DNA from 2 places in the Peribacillus sp. RS7 genome. Region 2 is predicted to be linked to the other one. Evidence: riboswitches for the same ligand, from Rfam matches in the RefSeq annotation. Region 2 holds a riboswitch; the other holds the start of a gene.

Region 1 (9,405 bases), 1.2 Mb from region 2:
AAAATCTATTCGTGATGAAAATTTATTTTGTTCTTCCATGCTTAACTCTCCCTTAAAAAGGCTCCTGCGATACAACTATAAATACACTTATTCATTATACTTTAAACAAATAAAATCACAACTATATAGAAGAATAGTTTACAGGCTTCACGGAGTTATTTCCATGAAGCCTGTAGGCAGGGGGAGTTATACATGTGATTCCTTTGATTTTCTCCGTTTCAGCAATCTGCTGACCAATCCATGGCTTGGGGAAAAGAGAAAGGCCAATCCGAATAATATGGCGGCCGATCCCACCATGCAACCGGATATCGAAGCATCCATAATGGTAGCTGAATAGTAACCGATGATGGAACTTAGCACCCCGACCCCGATACTGACCAATATCATACGGCTTAAACGGTCTGACAGCAGATAAGCCGTTGCCGCAGGTATGATGAGCATTCCAACTACTAAAATGGAACCTACACTATCAAAAGAAGCTACAGTTGTCAGTGAAATGAGGCTCATCAATAAGTAATGAAAGAACAGTACAGGAATTCCCATTGCAGCCGCAAGTGATGGATCAAAGGATACGAGTTTAAACTGTTTGAAGAAAAGGAAAATCAGGATGAGGTTCAGGATGAAGCAACCGCCGACGATCCAAACAGCTTTTGGTCCAGCCTCGATTCCCGCGATGGTCATCGTGTTCCAGGGAGTATAGGCTATTTCGCCATAAAGGACATGTTCCAAGTCAAAATCTATTTGTTGCGTATACAAGCTCACGAGTACGATCCCCATTGCAAAAAGGGAAGTGAATACAATCCCGATCGCTGCGTCAGATTGAACACCCGACGATTGGAACAGCTGGATTAAGAATACTGTAAGTAAACCTAGAGCAGCTGCCCCAATCAGCATTGGAACCGAGTCACGAGTCCCGGTTATTAAAAATGCCAATACGATTCCCGGCAAAACGGAATGACTGATGGCATCCCCTATCAACGTCATTTTCCTGACTATCAAAAAGCATCCTAAAACACTGCAAGAACTCGCCACCAATGCTCCGACTAAAATAATCCAAAAATCATTCATGATGAGTGGCTCCTTTTCCTTCTATCCTGTTCGAGAGAATATTTCTTTTTTGTCGATACCCTTCTCCATACAGATGAAAGCACTCCGCGTTTAGGTGCAAAAAGCATGGAAAAGAAAAACCATACCGTCGCGGATAAGACAATTAAAGGTCCTGTTGGCAAATCATTCACTGAGGTACTGATCAACGTTCCAGACACACCGCTCAACATTCCGAATACACCGGACAGGATGACCATGATATGCAGCCGCTCCGTCCAATACCTCGCAGAAACAGCTGGCGTGATTAGTAAAGATGCCATCAACACGACGCCTACAGCCTGGATACCGATCACTACAGCTGCCACGATCAGCATCATGATGAAATAATCCAGAAAAACAACCGGCAATCCCATTCCCTTAGCAAAACCAGGGTCAAAGGATAGTAATTTGAATTCTTTAAAAAACACGGTACAAGTGAAAATGAGTATAAAGGAAACCGTCATCATCATATATACATCGGACATGACCATTGAAGCCGTCTGCCCGAATAAAAAGGTATCCAATCCACTCTGGTTTCCATACTCGCTCTGCTGAATCTGTGTAAGCATGACAATTCCGAAGCCAAAGAAGGAAGATAAGACGATTCCCAAGGCCGCATCCTGCTTGATCTTACTGTATCGCGTTAGCACACTGATCAAGAAAACAGCCACTAAGCCAGCCAGGGCAGCTCCTATAAGAAAATAGGAAGTGGATTTCACTCCAGTTAACATAAAGGCGACACAGATACCTGGTAACGCTGCATGTGCTAGTGTGTCGCCAAGCAAAGACTGCTTTCTGAGGTAGGCAAAACTGCCGATGACCCCACTGCTTAATCCTAGGAACATCGTGCCAAGCAAAATCCACCTTGTATTTGGATCGGTAATAATATCCAGTATATTCATCGTGTACACCTCATTTTAATAACAGGCCGGACTTTGTGTCTGATAGTATCGCTAGGCGGCCTCCATATGTTGCCTGCAAGTATTCGGGAATGAACACTTCTTCTGTCGGTCCTATTTTCATCACCTTTTTATTCAATAACATCGTCCAGTCGAAATATTCCTTCACGGTGGAAAGATCATGGTGCACAACCAGAACGGTTTTGCCTTTTTCCTTCAATTCCATCAGCAATTGTATGATTGCTTTCTCTGTTGCGGCATCCACCCCTACGAACGGTTCATCCATAAAATAAATATCCGCTTCCTGTGCCAATGCACGGGCCAGGAATATCCTTTGCTGCTGCCCGCCTGATAGCTGGCTGATTTGGCGGTTAGCGTATTCAGCCATCCCCACCTTATCAAGGCACTCCATCCCCTTCTGCTTTTCGCCCTTCCCTGGTCGCTTCAGCCATCCGAGATGACCATATCTGCCCATCATCACGACATCGAGTGCGTTGGTCGGAAAATCCCAATCCACTGACTCCCGCTGCGGTACATAGCCGATACTCTTCCTCATCGATTTATAAGTAGATCCCTTTATTGTGATTTCTCCCGAAATTTTTGGAATCAATTCGAGTATCCCCTTTATCAAAGTGGATTTCCCTGCTCCATTGGGGCCAATGATACCAATTAAATTCCCTTCAGGCACCTCAAATGAGACATCTTCAACAACCGGTTTCTTATGATAAGCAATCGTTAAATTCTCGACCTTCAAAGCTGATTGATACATTTTTTCTCCCCCTTATTTCAAAGCACGGACGATGGTGTCGGTATTATGACGGACCATTCCGATATACGTTCCTTCTTCCGTCCCTCTTTCACCCATTGCATCCGAGAATAATTCACCGCCAATTTCCACTTTGTGGCCCTGCTTCCCGGCACCTTGAATCACAGCCTCGATAGCCTTCCTTGGCACGCTAGACTCAATGAAAATCGCTTTTATTTTGTTCTCTACAAGATAATTCCGCATATCAGTCACATCTTTTGATCCATATTCCGATAATGTATTGATCCCTTGAAGCCCTCTTACGTCCAGACCATATGACTGGCCGAAGTATCCAAAAGCATCATGTGCTGTAACGAGCACCCGTTGATCTTCTGGTATTTCATTTATTTCTTCTTGAACATATTTATCAAGTTCCTCCAACTGCAGTACGTACTCTTCATAATTTTCACGATAACTTGATTCATGGTCCGGATCAGTAGCAATCAACTCTTTCTTAACTGCTTCCGCCGCTACTATCCAAAGCTTTACATCAAACCATACGTGGGGATCATGTTCCTTCGCACTAACTTTTCGAAGTTGGTCCTCCTTGAAATCCTCCGTTACGGCAATCGTCGGTTTATCCTTGCTCATCATTTCAAATATATCCGTCATTTTCCCCTCAAGATGCACACCGTTATAAAAAATCATATCAGCCGAATCCAGTGTCTTCACATCACCCTGTGTCGCTTTATATAGATGGGGGTCGACTCCCGGTCCCATTAAACTTGTGACCTCTACATGTTTACCGCCGATATTCTCAACCAAGTCCCCAATCATTCCCGTTGTTGCAACGACATTCAACTTGCTACTGCCTTTATCCCTTTCGGCCGCGTCATTGCCGCACCCCGTTAAAATCAGCAATGCAGCAAGCACGCCCCCAATAGATTTTAGAAAACCCATCCATATTCCCTCCCTTTTTCATCTCTCTAAAAATGTTTGCCATGTGCAAAATTAAGCGTAAATTTTTTTACATTGTCGCAAATGCTAAAAAGTTTCCTCTACACAACTTATTTTATACTATACACAAGTATATGAAAAAAGTGCAACAATTTTTTCATAAAGCAGATTAATCATTTATTAAAAATCCCCAAAAATAACTTCGGGATCTGAGTTCACCGAATGATTTTACAAACAGCAAAAAACTGTCCGGAAAATCACGTGCACCTTCCGGACAGTCAGTCATTTCTATGAAGAAGAGTTCCCTCTTCCATAACATGAAACGTGATGAAGTTATATTTATATTGTGGAGTTTTAATGGTGAAAATAAACTTGAGGGGCTATTTCGATTGTTTATGGCGGGAAAACGTGAAATTCACGAGTAAATGCATGGGTTTCACGAGTAAAGTGTCAAAATTCACGAGTAAAAGCGCGGATTTCACGAGTAAAGTGCCAAAATTCACGAGTAAATGCGGAATTCACGAGTAATTCCTTATTATTCACTAGGAAAATGGCGAATTTCACGCCTAATGCCGTGGAATACAGAGTAAATCGCGTAATTCCCGACGGGCATTCCGTCATTCCATGTGCGCTGCCACTCATTTTTCCGACTTCAATGAAATTGCCAGGTACGCCAATCCCAATTCGATTCCGCAAAGTACAAACAGGGTAATTAAAGTTTGGACCATCATGATCTCCTCCTCCTCTAAGACTTAAACCAATCTTAAAGGATGAAACCCATACCAGAACAAGACCTTATTTGAAGAAATCCTCAGCAGCCCCACTGTGTTCTCTTGCTATGAAATGGGTTTCATACTGTACAATATAAAAAAAGAAAATACGGTGATCCCATGACAAATATTAAAGAAATTGCTCAAAGTGCTGGTGTATCTGTCTCAACAGTGTCCCGTGTATTGAATGACCATCCTTATGTAAGCCCTGAAAAAAGAGCGAGCGTTTTACAAGCCATTGACCGTTTGAATTATTCAAGAAACATCAACGCCATCCATCTTTCTAAAGGCAAAACAAATCTTATCGGCATCATCATCCCCTTCACCAATCACCCATATTACGGGGCAATCGTTAACGGAATTTCTAAACAGGCGAATGCAATCGGCTGTCATCTAGTCATCTTTCAGACCCATTACGAAAGAGAGAAAGAAATCCAGGCTTTGAATATGCTGCAAATGAAGCAACTCGATGGCATTATCGTTTGTTCAAGAATTTCGGAAATGAAAATCCTCTTGGAGTATCAAAAATATGGACCGATTATCTTATGTGAAGATACAGCCCAGGCTGAATTCTCATCCATCAGCGTTGATCATTATGCAGCTTTCTCCTGTGCCCTTGAATACGTGATTGCTAAAGGTTATCAGAAAATCGGATACAGTCTTGGCCGTAAAAAGAGCAGAAACAGTTCTCTCCGTACAAAGGCTTTTAACGATATCATGAGTAAACATCAACTTATAAACAATAAAGATTGGCTGTTTGAAGGCAGTTATCACATCAAAGACGGTGAACAATTGTTTCAGGATTGGAATTCGATGATGAATAAACCTGAGGCCATCATCATCACTAATGATGACACGGCGGCAGGCTTCATTCTAACAGCTAAGAAATCTGGCTTGAGGGTACCTGAAGATGTGGCCATTCTCGGCTTCAATAATGATAGCCTGAGTGAAATGCTCGAAATCACGACCATTTCCTTACCGCTGGAATGGATTGGGAAAATGGCAGTGGATCTATTCGAGAATCCCGAAGTGGTCAAACATGTAAAACTGGAATACGCCCTTATAAAAAGAAGGAGCGTTTAATAACGCTAAGAATAGCTTTACTTTTGTATCATCAAATCTTCCAGACTTTCTTGAACTAGGAAAAAATAACCACATAAAATAATCATTGCGATATCCATGAGATTATTTTATAATTTTGATATAGTAAAGTTTACTCAATTACTAGCAATCTATTAGCTATTGCATGAATTTCATGAGTATAATCGTCCGTCGTCAATTACAAGATGGCGCAACGATTTAAGAAAATTGAATACTTCCTCATTTACCGATGAGTTAGAGGCTGCAGCTTATAAAAGTAAAACGGACGAGATTCTGGAAAATTAAAGACTCCGTTTGAAAGGATAAGTTGCCGAAGTTTGGGTATATTCCATGTATACCTTGGCTGGCGGTGTTTCCGAACAGGAACATCACTGTCACGTTTTTTCTAAAAGCGTGGGGAGCTATCTTCGGAAGGATAAACGGGTTTATTATAAACAGCCGTCGATCTTTTTCGACTGCTGTTTTTTTATATTTCGTTCCCTTCCAATAAAAAGGAGTGTAACATCAATTGGCAAATTCACAACAAGCATCAAGCCCTACTGAATTGAAAAGGAGCCTGAAAGCGCGGCACTTGATGATGATTTCATTAGGTGGAACGATTGGAACAGGTTTATTTTTAGCAAGTGGCGGTGCCATTCATTCAGCCGGACCCGGCGGTGCCTTGGTGGCATACGCGATTATCGGCATCATGGTTTATTACTTAATGACAAGTCTTGCAGAAATGGCAGCGTTCATGCCAGTGGCCGGTTCGTTCCGTGTCTATGCATCCAAATTCGTCGATCCGTCTTTCGGTTTTGCGATTGGATGGAACTACTGGTATAACTGGGCAATCACCATTGCCGCTGAATTAGCAGCCGTTGTCTTAATTATGAAGTTCTGGTTCCCGGATAGTCCTTCCTTTATCTGGAGTGCCATTGCGTTAATTACAATGTTTCTTATCAATTACATGTCCGTTAAAGGTTTTGGGGAAACGGAATTCTGGTTTGCCATGATCAAAGTCGTGACGGTCGTCATATTCTTGATCACTGGTGTCTTGATCATCCTCGGAATCATGGGTGGGAAAGACCCAATTGGTTTTTCCAATTTCACAATGGGCGAAGGTCCCTTTAACGGGGGGTTCTTCACGATTCTAGGCGTATTCATGGCAGCTGGCTTTTCTTTCCAAGGAACTGAATTGCTTGGAGTGACGGCTGGTGAAAGTGAGGATCCGGAAAAAAATATCCCTAAAGCGATCAGATCCGTTTTCTGGCGCATCATCTTATTCTATATCCTTGCAATTTTTGTAATTGGAATGATCATACCGTTTACGGATTCACGTTTATTGAGTGAAGATGTTGCCGTAAGTCCATTCACGCTTGTATTTGAACGTGCGGGCCTTGCATTTGCTGCATCCATCATGAACGCGATCATTTTATCATCTGTACTCTCTGCCGGTAACTCTGGCATGTACGCTTCAACCCGTATGCTATGGGACTTGGCGCGTGATGGGAAAGCACCGAAATTCCTTGGCAAGTTAGATAAAAGAGGAGTACCAGTGAATGCACTTATCGTGACTTCCTTAGTTGGCTGCGTTGCATTCTTAGCTTCATTTTTCGGAGATGGTGTTGTTTATATCTGGTTATTGAATGCTTCAGGCATGGCCGGATTCGTCACCTGGGTCGGGATTGCGATTGCCCATTATCGGTTCCGCAAAGCCTACGTAGCTCAAGGCCTTGATATGAATGCTTTACCATACCGGGCCAAAGGCTTCCCATTCGGACCTATATTCGCACTTGTCCTTTGTATCATCATTATCATTGGACAAGGCTATCAAGCCTTCAGCAGCAATGGGATAGATTGGAATTCAATGTTCGTTTCCTACATTGGCTTGATTCTATTTTTCGTCCTATGGTTCGGCTATAAAATTAAGCATAAAACGAAAATAATTCCCCTTGAGGAATGTGACCTTAAATCCAAATAATACGTAAAAGGACCTGCTCTTCTCTAAACGGGGAAGAACAGGTCCTTTTTTCATTTCAAATGATAAACACGACATTCATATGGACGCAGAGGTTTGGTGGAGATTCCTTCTTCTTCCTGATCATAATTACCGATCAGCCTTGTAGCAGAATATGCATGCAGCTCTTCAGGCAAAGAATAGGAGGCCGGCTCCTCTTTAAAGTTGCATAGCACTAACAGCTTTTCTTCTTCAAACGTTCTCGTATAGGCAAATATTCGTTCATCATCTGGACAGAGCAGTTCAAAACGGCCATAAACGACGATTTCATGATTCTTGCGTATTTGGATAAGCCTTTTATAAAAATGAAAAATGGAATTCGGATCATTGTAGGCTTTTTCCGCATTGATCTCGGGAAAATTGGGATTAACCTTAATCCATGGACTCCCATTTGTGAATCCTGCGTTCCGGGAGTCATTCCACTGAATCGGTGTCCTCGCATTATCCCTGCTGCGGGCGTGAATGGCTGACATCATCCGCTCTTTTGACCAGCCACGCGAATTGACGAGTTCGTCATATGAATTCAACGTTTCAATATCCCGGTATTCATCGATGCTTTCAAATGTAACATTGGTCATGCCCAACTCTTCCCCTTGATATATATAAGGTGTCCCCTGAAGCATATGAAGACAAGCGGCAAGCATCTTTGCGCTTTCAATACGATACTTTCCATCATTTCCAAACCTTGAGACAACCCGGGGCTGATCATGATTGTTCCAGTATAAACTGTTCCAGCCATTCCCCTCCAAACCAGTCTGCCACTTGGAAAGAATTCGCTTTAAATCGCTTAGCTTCCACTTATCGTTACTCCATTTCCCTTCTGGTCCGCACCCCAAATCCATATGTTCGAATTGAAAGACCATATGTAGCTCACCACGATCTTTACCTGTAAACAATTGTGCTTCCTCCGGTGTGACGCCTGGCATCTCCCCAACGGTAATCACGTCATATCGAGAAAGTGCCCGTTGATTGATTTCCTGTAAAAACTCATGTATGCGCGGTCCATTCAGGAAAAAGGGGCTTCCATCACCATACTGCTTCTCATGATGAACGGATCCATCTGAATAGCTCTGATCTTTTGAAAGGAAGTTGATGACATCCATCCGAAATCCATCGACACCCTTATCCAGCCACCAAGTCATCATGCTGTAGATTTCTTCACGGAGCTTAGGGTTCTCCCAGTTTAAATCAGGTTGTTTCTTGCTGAATAAATGTAAATAATATTCATCCGTTCCTTCATCATATTCCCATGCCGAACCTTTAAAAATGGACTCCCAATTATTTGGCTCTTCCCCATTCCTTCCAGGTTTCCAAATATAATAATCACGCTTTGGATTATCTTTTGAGGATCGGGATTCAATGAACCACGAATGTTCATCTGAAGAATGGTTGACCACCAGATCCATCATGATCTTCATCCCACGTTCATGCACCGCCTTCAGCAACCTATCAAAATCAGCCATTGTCCCGAATTCAGTCATGATTGATCGATAATCACTGATATCGTACCCATTGTCATCATTGGGAGATTGATAAATGGGGGATAGCCATATCACGTTCACACCCAGCTCTTGTAAATAATCGAGTTTCATCAAGATCCCGTTTAAATCCCCTATCCCATCTCCATCACTATCCATAAAACTCCTTGGATACACTTGATACACAACTGCCTCTTTCCACCATGCTTTGTCCATGCCTTTCCTCCCCTCTTTAAACGCATTGACATAATCATTACACCAATACCCTATTATAAAGGGAGAAACTTCAGAATATTCTTCTTTTATTCCGCAATTCCGGTTTGAATCATTTCAATGTCCAAATCCACCTCGATGGGAATATGGGGATATGCCC
Region 2 (9,405 bases):
GTTATATTATCGATATATGATATCCTGCCCATCTTGTGCACACCCTTTCTGAATTGAATGACTATTCACTCATTTTATAAGAAAACAACGATATTGAAAAGGATTTTCTATTGAAGGCAGGTTAATTTGCTTGTTGCTCACTTTATTAATCAAATCCTTCAGCCTTTGCGTGAGGATGTTGGGTTACAAGAAACTCATTTGCCCAAACCAATCACACTTCGATCCCGGTTTTTCAGGGTGCATGCAAATTATCAATCTTTTAAGGACTTGCCATTCTCTACGAATGTAAAACAAAAAGAACCCATATCCTAAGATACGGGTTCTTTCATTTTCATTATTAAACTTCGTCGCTTCCGAAGAAGTTACGGAATTGTTGGATCGTAGTATCACGGTTCAATGCTGCAATCGAAGTTGTTAATGGAATGCCTTTAGGGCAAGACTGCACACAGTTTTGTGAGTTACCGCAGTTTGCAAGTCCTCCATCACCCATGATTGTATTTAAACGTTCAGCTTTGTTCATTGCACCCGTTGGATGTGCGTTGAATAAACGAACTTGTGATAATGGTTGTGGCCCCATGAAGTCTGAATTGCTGTTTACGTTCGGGCAAGCCTCCAAACAAACACCGCAAGTCATACATTTTGATAACTCGTAAGCCCATTGACGTTTCTTTTCTGGCATACGCGGTCCTGGTCCAAGATTGTACGTTCCATCGATTGGAATCCATGCTTTTACCTTTTTCAATGAGTCGAACATACGGCTGCGATCGACTTGTAGGTCACGAACAACAGGGAATGTACGCATTGGAGCTAGACGAACCGGTTGCTCCAATTGATCGATAAGAGCTGTACATGATTGTCTTGGTTTACCATTGATAACCATTGAACAAGCACCACAAACCTCTTCAAGACAGTTCATGTCCCATGCGATTGCTGTAGTGTGCTTGCCTTGTACAGTTACCGGATTACGACGAATTTCCATTAGAGCGGAAATTACGTTCATATTCGGGCGATACGCTAATTCGAATTCCTCATCATAAGGAGCTGAATCCGGTGTATCTTGACGAGTGATTATAAAACGGACTGTTTTAGTCTCAGATTTAGTTTCAACCATTTTTTTGCTCCCCCTCTTTAGTGTTTCGTTGTGTAATCACGTTTACGCGGTGCGATCAGTGATACATCAATATCTTCATAATGGAATTCAGGTGCTTGATCCATGCCTTTGAATGTTGCCATAGTTGTTTTCATGAATTCCTCATCATTACGTTCTGGGAAATCAGGTTTGTAATGCGCTCCGCGGCTTTCGTCACGGTTTAACGCACCAATTGTGATTACACGAGCCAATTGCATCATATTTTGCAGCTGTCTAGTGAATGCAGCTCCTTGGTTACTCCATTTTGCCGTGTCATTGATGTTAATTTTCTTGTAACGTTCCATCAGTTCAAGAATCTTGTTATCCGTTTCTTTCAGCTTGTCATTGTAACGAACTACAGTAACATGCTGTGTCATCCACTCACCAAGTTCTTTGTGAAGAACGTACGCATTTTCGTTACCATCAAGGGACATGACTTCATTCCATTTTTCCTGTTCTTGTTTTTCGTACCCTTCAAACAACGAAGAAGAAATGGATTCTGAAGTTTTATCAAGGCCTTCAATATATTTAACGGCATTCGGTCCAGCGACTGAACCACCATAGATTGCAGAAAGAAGTGAGTTCGCACCAAGACGGTTACCGCCATGTTGAGAGTAATCACACTCACCAGCAGCGAATAAACCTTTGATGTTAGTCATTTGGTCATAATCCACCCAAAGTCCGCCCATGGAATAGTGAACGGCAGGGAAAATTTTCATTGGAACTTTACGTGGATCTTCACCCATGAATTTCTCGTAGATTTCAATGATTCCACCAAGTTTTATATCAAGTAATTTAGGATCTTTATGTGATAGATCCAGGTAAACCATGTTTTCTCCATTAATGCCAAGCTTCATGTTCATGCATACGTCGAAGATTTCACGAGTCGCGATATCACGAGGTACTAGATTACCATAAGCAGGGTATTTTTCTTCAAGGAAATACCAAGGTTTTCCGTCTTTATATGTCCAGATACGTCCACCTTCACCACGAGCGGATTCACTCATTAGACGAAGTTTGTCATCTCCAGGGATTGCAGTCGGGTGAATTTGAATGAACTCACCATTTGCATAATTTACACCTTGTTGATAAACGATGGAAGCTGCTGAGCCTGTATTGATCATTGAGTTAGTTGATTTACCGAAAATGATTCCAGGGCCACCGCTCGCCATGATGACTGCGTCGCCAGGGAATGATTTGATTTCCATTGAAGTCAGGTTTTGAGCTACGATACCACGTGCTGTTTGTTCATCATCGATAACAGCTCCAAGGAATTCCCAGCCTTCATATTTCGTTACAAGGCCTTCAACTTCATAACGGCGAACCTGCTCGTCCAATGCGTAAAGTAATTGTTGACCAGTTGTTGCACCAGCAAATGCTGTACGGCTATGTTGAGTACCACCGAAACGACGGAAATCAAGAAGACCTTCCGGAGTACGGTTGAACATAACACCCATACGGTCAAACATATGGATAATAGATGGTGCTGCTTCGCACATCGCTTTAACCGGCGGTTGGTTAGCCAAGAAATCTCCGCCATAAACTGTATCGTCGAAGTGGATATATGGAGAATCCCCTTCACCTTTTGTATTTACTGCCCCATTGATTCCGCCTTGGGCACAAACTGAGTGAGAGCGTTTAACAGGCACTAAAGAAAATAAATCAACCTGTTGTCCCAGCTCTGCTGCTTTGATCGTAGCCATTAATCCAGCTAGACCTCCACCAACGATAACTATTTTACCTTTACCCAATTCTGTCACTCCCTTATTTCCATTAGCCAAGCTATGTTTTTCCTAATACTTATAAATGAACTCTATCTTCTTATACGAAAGCGAAAATTGCGCTAATTCCGATATAAGAAAGAAGAACGAAAACGATCAATGTAAAGTAAGTCATGATTTTTTGCGATTTAGGTGAAACTGTAAGACCCCAGCTCACTGCAAATGACCATAATCCATTAGCAAAGTGGAAAATTGCCGAGATAATACCAACAATATAGAACACAATCATAAATGGACTAGAGAAAATTTCAGCCATCATATCAAAGTTAACTTCAGCACCCATAGCTGCTTGAATTCTAGTTGCCCATATATGCCAAACAAGGAAAATCAACGTTATGATTCCAGTTAGACGTTGCAGCATGAACATCCAGTTACGGAAGAAACTAAATCTGCCTAAATTGTTTTTTGCTGTAAAGGCAATATAAATTCCGTACACAGCATGGAAAATGAGCGGTAGATAGATAACGACCCATTCTACCAAAATCTTCACGGGCGTATACTCAATTAAATGAACTGCCCCATTAAAAGTTTCTTCTCCTTTTGTTGCCATAAAGTTTACCGATAAATGAAAAATTAGGAATAGACCAATTGGAATTACTCCTAGAAGTGAATGAAGCCTGCGATTCCCAAACTCACGATTTTTTGCCACTAAGTGCCCCCCCTTAATTTGTGAAAAATCATGCAAAGATAAACTGGTGGCTACCTTTTATCTCCGCGTGAAAATACAGTATAGAGTCAAAAAAACTCCTCTATACTTCCTTTACAATTATGTGACATGTCCATTTTACTCCTGACTTCTATGTGCGTCAAGAAAACGGATACAAGAAATCTCTTTTTCAGAATAGATTTTATTGGATTAAATTGGCTATTTTTTGTTTGTCAAGATGATATTTTGAAGAAATTTCAAATTTAACTATTAATATCTCGGTATAATTTCTCATTTTTTTCCAATTGTTATTTAAATAAATAAAAAACAGTATAATTTGCAAAAGAAATACGTTTATAATAGATTTACAGAAAGAGGCGATAAACTATGAAAAAAAATATTGCTGCTGCGATAGAAGAAGAGATTCAAGCTGAAGAAATTCAAACTGAAGAATTCCAAGTTCCAGCTTTCGGATACGAATTAATCAGAGAAGTTCTATTGAACGATATTCTCGGAAAAGACTCTAATCAAATCCTCTATTGGGCAGGTAAACAGTTAGCAAGAAAATTCCCATTGAATGGCGATCAGGAAGTGATTGAATTTTTCCAGAGCGCTGGATGGGGCAATCTGGAAATCATGAAGTATTCAAAAAACGAGATGGAATTATCCCTGACGGGTGAAATAATCAGCCGCCGCCTGGATTTACACCCTGACTGTCACTTCCAACTTGAAGCCGGTTTCCTTGCCGAGCAGTTTACACTGCAAAAAAAATTCCTCAGCGAATCAACGGAAGAAATCAAACGCCGCGCAAAAAAAGTGATATTCACCATCCAATGGGATCCCAGAGACCCTATCTAACGAGCCCTTAAAACAGACTTACCCTTTTTACCGGAAGTCTGTTTTTTTATTGGACTCCTTACACTCAAGCTAGCACATTTGCATGCTGTCCAAGTTTAAATGCTTCATGAAGAGATTCGACCGCCTTCACCATTTCCTTTTCATTGACGACAGTCGAGACTTTAATTTCCGATGTGCTGACCATTTTCACTTGGATGCCTGTATTGGCCATCACTTCAAACATCTCGGCAGCCACTCCTGGATTGGATACCATACCAGATCCGACGATGGACACTTTGGCCAACCCACCCTCCGTTTCGATTCGGTCGAATGCCAATCGTTCTTTATTGTTTTCCAGCACGATCAATGCCGCTTCCGTATCTTCACTTTTTGTGGAAAATGATAGATTGGTCGTATCCTCGGCAGTCATGCTTTGAATGATGATGTCCACATTAATCCGGTTTTTCGCAAGTGTCGTGAAAATTGTGGATAATGCACCAAGTGATTGTGGCAAACCATAAATTGTGACCCTAGTAATACTGTCTTCAAAAGCAATGCCGCGTACAATTAAGTTTTCTTCCATAGTTGCTTCCTCCTCTATGATCGTTCCTGATTCTCTCTCCATGCTTGAACGGACTTCAAGCGGGATTTGATAATTCTTTGCATATTCGACAGCCCTTGGATGTAGGACGCCCGCCCCCAGGTTTGCAAGTTCCAGCATCTCATCGTAAGAAATGGATTGAAGTTTTCGCGCACCTTTTATGTAGCGTGGATCCGTAGTGAAAACACCCGTTACATCCGTATAAATATCGCATCTATCCGCATTCAGCGCTGCAGCGATGGCAACCGCCGTCGTATCGGAACCACCCCGCCCTAAGGTAGTGATTTCCCCATTTGCATCGCTCCCCTGGAAACCGGCTACGACCACAATTTTCTTTTCCTGGAGTTGGGCTTGAATCCTTGTAGAATCGATGTTTAAAATCCTGGCATTCCCATGAACGGATTCCGTTTGCATGCCTGCCTGCCAGCCTGTGTACGAAATGGCTTCATGTCCTTTTTCAATCAATGCCATCGTTAACAGGGATATCGTGATCTGTTCCCCCGTCGTCAATAGCATATCCATTTCCCTCTTGCTCGGGGTTCCGGAAATATCTTGGGCCATGGAAACCAATTGATCTGTGGTTTTCCCCATAGCTGAAACAACGACTACAACACCATTTCCATTCTCCACTTCCTCGATTACCCGATTGGCAACATTTTTGATTTTTTCTACGCTTCCGACGGATGTTCCGCCGAATTTTTGAACGATTAATGCCATCCTAATGCACCCTCTCTACCTTTTTAGGCAATAAAAAAAGCAATGAGAAATATCTCATTGCTGTGATCACATATCTGATACTGTAAACACAGTGAGATAGCTCTCCAGGGTATTAACCCTGACAATCCGCCATTTATTAAATGTCAGACCAGAAAAACAAGGTATGAGTCTTGTCTTCCTTCGGCGTCATCCCCTTTCAAAACCTTTCATGGAAGCTCATACTTCTCCAGGTTTTTACTCTTGAATTCCGCACCTCTATCAGCACTTTTAAGTTGTCTAGTTAAAAATTCCTTTTAATCATAGCATAGGGAATAGTCGGTAGCAAGATTATTCTTGTAATTTTCTTACGATTCCCTCGGCTACCCCTTTTGGCATGCCCGCTTCCATAATTTCCTCGGCCGTTGCCTCTTTGATTTTCTTTAATGACCCAAAATGCCTCAACAATTGCTTCCTTCGCTTTTCCCCGACACCTGGAATATCATCTAGCTGGGAGTGAACCGCATTTTTCCCGCGTAGCTGGCGATGAAACGTAATCGCGAATCGATGCACCTCATCCTGAATTCTTTGCAATAAGTAAAATTCCTGGCTACGTGAATCAAGTGGTACGAGTTCAAGCGGATTTCCAATCATCAACTGCGAGGTCCTATGCTTTTCATCCTTAATGAGACCTGATAGTGGAATATCAAGGCCCAATTCATTCTCCAATATATCCCGAACGGCTTCCACATGGCCCTTTCCACCATCGATGATGATTAAGTCCGGAAGCGGCAGCCCTTCTTTCAATACTCGTGAATACCTTCTTCTGACCACTTCACGCATCGATTCATAATCATCAGGTCCCTGGACCGTCTTGATCTTATATTTACGGTACTCCCTTTTTTCCGGTTTCCCATCAATGAACACGACTAAAGCGGAAACAGGGTCACTTCCCTGAATATTGGAGTTATCGAAAGCTTCAATTCGGTGCGGGGTGTAGATGCCTAATTGGGTCCCGAGGTTTTCTACCGCATTGATGGTTCTTTCTTCATCCCGTTCAATCAAGGAGAATTTTTCCTGAAGGGCGATGGAGGCATTTTTATTCGCTAATTTAAGCATGTCTTTTTTCGATCCCCGTTTCGGGTGAATCGTTTTGACACCAAGGAGCCCTTCGGCCATTTCAGCATCCACTGACTCAGGCAGCAAGATTTCCTTTGGTTTAAAGTGGTTGGTAATCTCGTAAAACTGACCGAGGAATGTAAGAAGTTCCTGTTCCGGTTCATCATAGACAGGAAAAAGTGAAACATCTCTTTCTATCAATTTACCCTGTCGGACAAAAAATACCTGAACACACATCCAGCCTTTATCATAGGCAAACCCAAATACATCCCTGTCGATGAAATCGGTCGTCATCATTTTCTGCTTCTCCATCGTAATATCGATGTGGGCAATTTTGTCACGGAACTCTTTGGCCCTCTCGAAATCGAGATTTTCTGATGCCTCCAGCATTTTTTCAGTCAGTTCTTTTTTTATCTCAGTATGTCCACCGTTCAAGAAGCGGTTGATATCATCCACCATTTTCTTATATTCCTGTTCCTCAACATCATAAACACATGGGGCCAGGCACTGGCCAAGGTGATAATAAAGACAAACACGATCAGGTAAGGTATTGCATTTTCTAAGGGGATAGATGCGATCGAGCAATTTTTTCGTTTCGTTAGCTGCAAAAGCATTTGGATATGGTCCGAAGTATTTCCCTTTATCTTTTTTTACTTTTCGCGTAATGATTAGACGTGGATGACGTTCCGCCGTCAGCTTGATGAAAGGGTACGTCTTATCATCCTTAAGCATGACATTATATTTTGGATCATGTTTTTTGATTAAGTTCAGCTCTAAAATAAGCGCCTCGATATTGGAAGAGGTAACGATGTATTCAAAATCCTCTATCTCATTCACAAGCCGAAATGTTTTTCCATCATGAGAACCCGTGAAATAAGAACGGACACGATTTTTCAACACTTTCGCTTTGCCTACATATATGATCGTTCCCTGACGATCTTTCATTAAATAACAACCAGGTTGATCGGGAAGAAGGGCAAGTTTATTCTTTATTTGTTGGTTCATGCATTCAGCCTCCTGTTCTCCCATTTTACAATTATTATATATCAAGTTAGCGAAAAAAGCTTCAAGTCCGCAGACTTGAAGCTTTTTTTAGCTAACTTACTATTACGAGTGTTTTGAAATAAGTTCAGCAAGTGCTTCTTTAGGTTGGAAACCAACAACTTTATCCACCACTTCACCGTCTTTAAGGACGATTAATGTCGGGATGCTCATCACACCGAATTTCCCAGCTGTTTCTTGGTTTTCATCTACATCCACTTTTACGATTTTCGCTGTATCGCCAATTTCAGTATCAAGCTCTTGAAGAACAGGAGCGATCATTTTACAAGGTCCGCACCATGGTGCCCAAAAATCTACAAGAACTACACCTTCGCTAGTATCTGTTGTGAAAGTTTGGTCAGTTGCATTTACAATAGCCATATATATTTCCTCCTCAAAATTACTCAAATAACTAAAGACAGTATACCATTGTTGCTAGAAACGATGCTAATATTTTGCTTCAGTGGTAGGATGTCCAAAAAAAGAGTAAATATGCAGGCTCAAACCTTGCCTAAAAGCCAAAAAAAATGAAGGGGCAAGACATGTATCGGCTTATGCCAAATGTCTTGCCCCTCATCAGAATTTATTTCTTTTAAGCGTTAACTTTTAGTTTTTTGAATTCTTCCGTAAGTAATGGAACGACTTCGAAAAGATCTCCGACAATTCCATAATCAGCTATATTGAATATGTTAGCTTCCGGGTCTTTGTTGATGGCAACGATAACCTTGGAGTTGGACATCCCCGCTAAATGCTGTATCGCTCCAGAAATACCGCAGGCGATATAAAGGTCTGGTGTAACGACTTTACCCGTTTGCCCGATTTGCAAAGAGTAATCGCAATAGTCCGCATCACATGCACCGCGGGAAGCACCTACCGCTCCGCCCAGTACTTGTGCCAGTTCCTTCAATGGTTCAAAACCATCTTCACTTTTCACGCCACGGCCACCTGCGATGATTACTTTTGCTTCTGAAAGGTCGACCCCTTCACTAGCTTTTCTAACAACATCTTTGATGATTGTGCGTAAATCCTTAATATCCACACTTAATGCAGAAACATCACCAGAACGGGACTCATCTTTCGCTAACGGTTCAATATTGTTCGGGCGGATTGTCGCGAATATCACGCCATCTGTAACAATTTTCTTTTCAAATGCTTTACCAGAATATATCGGGCGGGTGAAAACGATATTTCCGCCTTCTTCTTCAATGGATGTAACGTCGGAAATCAATCCTGATTCAAGCTTTCCAGCCAATTTAGGTGCAAGGTCTTTTCCCAGAGCCGTATGTCCAAAGAAAATCCCTTCTGGCTTTTCCTGCTCGATGACGGCAAGCAATCCTTGCGCATAACCATCTGAAGTATATTGTTTCAATTGATCATTTTCGACTGCAACAACCCGGTCTGCACCATACTGGATCAATTCATTTCCGAAATTTTGAACACTGTCACCAACTAAAACACCTACGATTTCCCCGCCATCTGCAGCAAGTTTAGCCGCACCGATAGCTTCAAATGATACATTTCTTAGTGAACCGTCGCGAACTTCGCCCAATACCAGAAA

The links. Region 2 has a riboswitch for lysine ahead of ACDZ29_RS02440 (aspartate kinase). Riboswitches for the same ligand answer to the same signal wherever they lie in the genome.
Region 1: it holds a riboswitch for lysine, as region 2 does, so the genes downstream of both, ACDZ29_RS08525 (amino acid permease) here and ACDZ29_RS02440 (aspartate kinase) in region 2, are expected to answer to the same signal.

The regions. Positions count from the first base shown of each region.
Region 1 is NZ_CP168135.1:1,629,548-1,638,952, forward strand. It holds gene ACDZ29_RS08490 (FtsW/RodA/SpoVE family cell cycle protein) at 1-39, opposite strand, end outside; gene ACDZ29_RS08495 (metal ABC transporter permease) at 187-1,068, opposite strand; gene ACDZ29_RS08500 (metal ABC transporter permease) at 1,065-1,988, opposite strand; gene ACDZ29_RS08505 (metal ABC transporter ATP-binding protein) at 1,999-2,754, opposite strand; gene ACDZ29_RS08510 (metal ABC transporter solute-binding protein, Zn/Mn family) at 2,767-3,690, opposite strand; gene ACDZ29_RS08515 (hypothetical protein) at 4,138-4,329, opposite strand; gene ACDZ29_RS08520 (LacI family DNA-binding transcriptional regulator) at 4,578-5,540, shown strand; lysine riboswitch at 5,786-5,970, shown strand; gene ACDZ29_RS08525 (amino acid permease) at 6,067-7,518, shown strand; gene ACDZ29_RS08530 (alpha-glucosidase) at 7,569-9,248, opposite strand; gene ACDZ29_RS08535 (Ger(x)C family spore germination protein) at 9,335-9,405, opposite strand, start outside.
Region 2 is NZ_CP168135.1:459,921-469,325, forward strand. It holds gene ACDZ29_RS02415 (acyl-CoA thioesterase) at 1-32, opposite strand, end outside; gene sdhB (succinate dehydrogenase iron-sulfur subunit) at 338-1,111, opposite strand; gene sdhA (succinate dehydrogenase flavoprotein subunit) at 1,129-2,880, opposite strand; gene ACDZ29_RS02430 (succinate dehydrogenase cytochrome b558 subunit) at 2,951-3,559, opposite strand; gene ACDZ29_RS02435 (YslB family protein) at 3,944-4,414, shown strand; gene ACDZ29_RS02440 (aspartate kinase) at 4,479-5,711, opposite strand; lysine riboswitch at 5,801-5,977, opposite strand; gene uvrC (excinuclease ABC subunit UvrC) at 6,039-7,811, opposite strand; gene trxA (thioredoxin) at 7,914-8,228, opposite strand; gene ACDZ29_RS02455 (electron transfer flavoprotein subunit alpha/FixB family protein) at 8,440-9,405, opposite strand, start outside.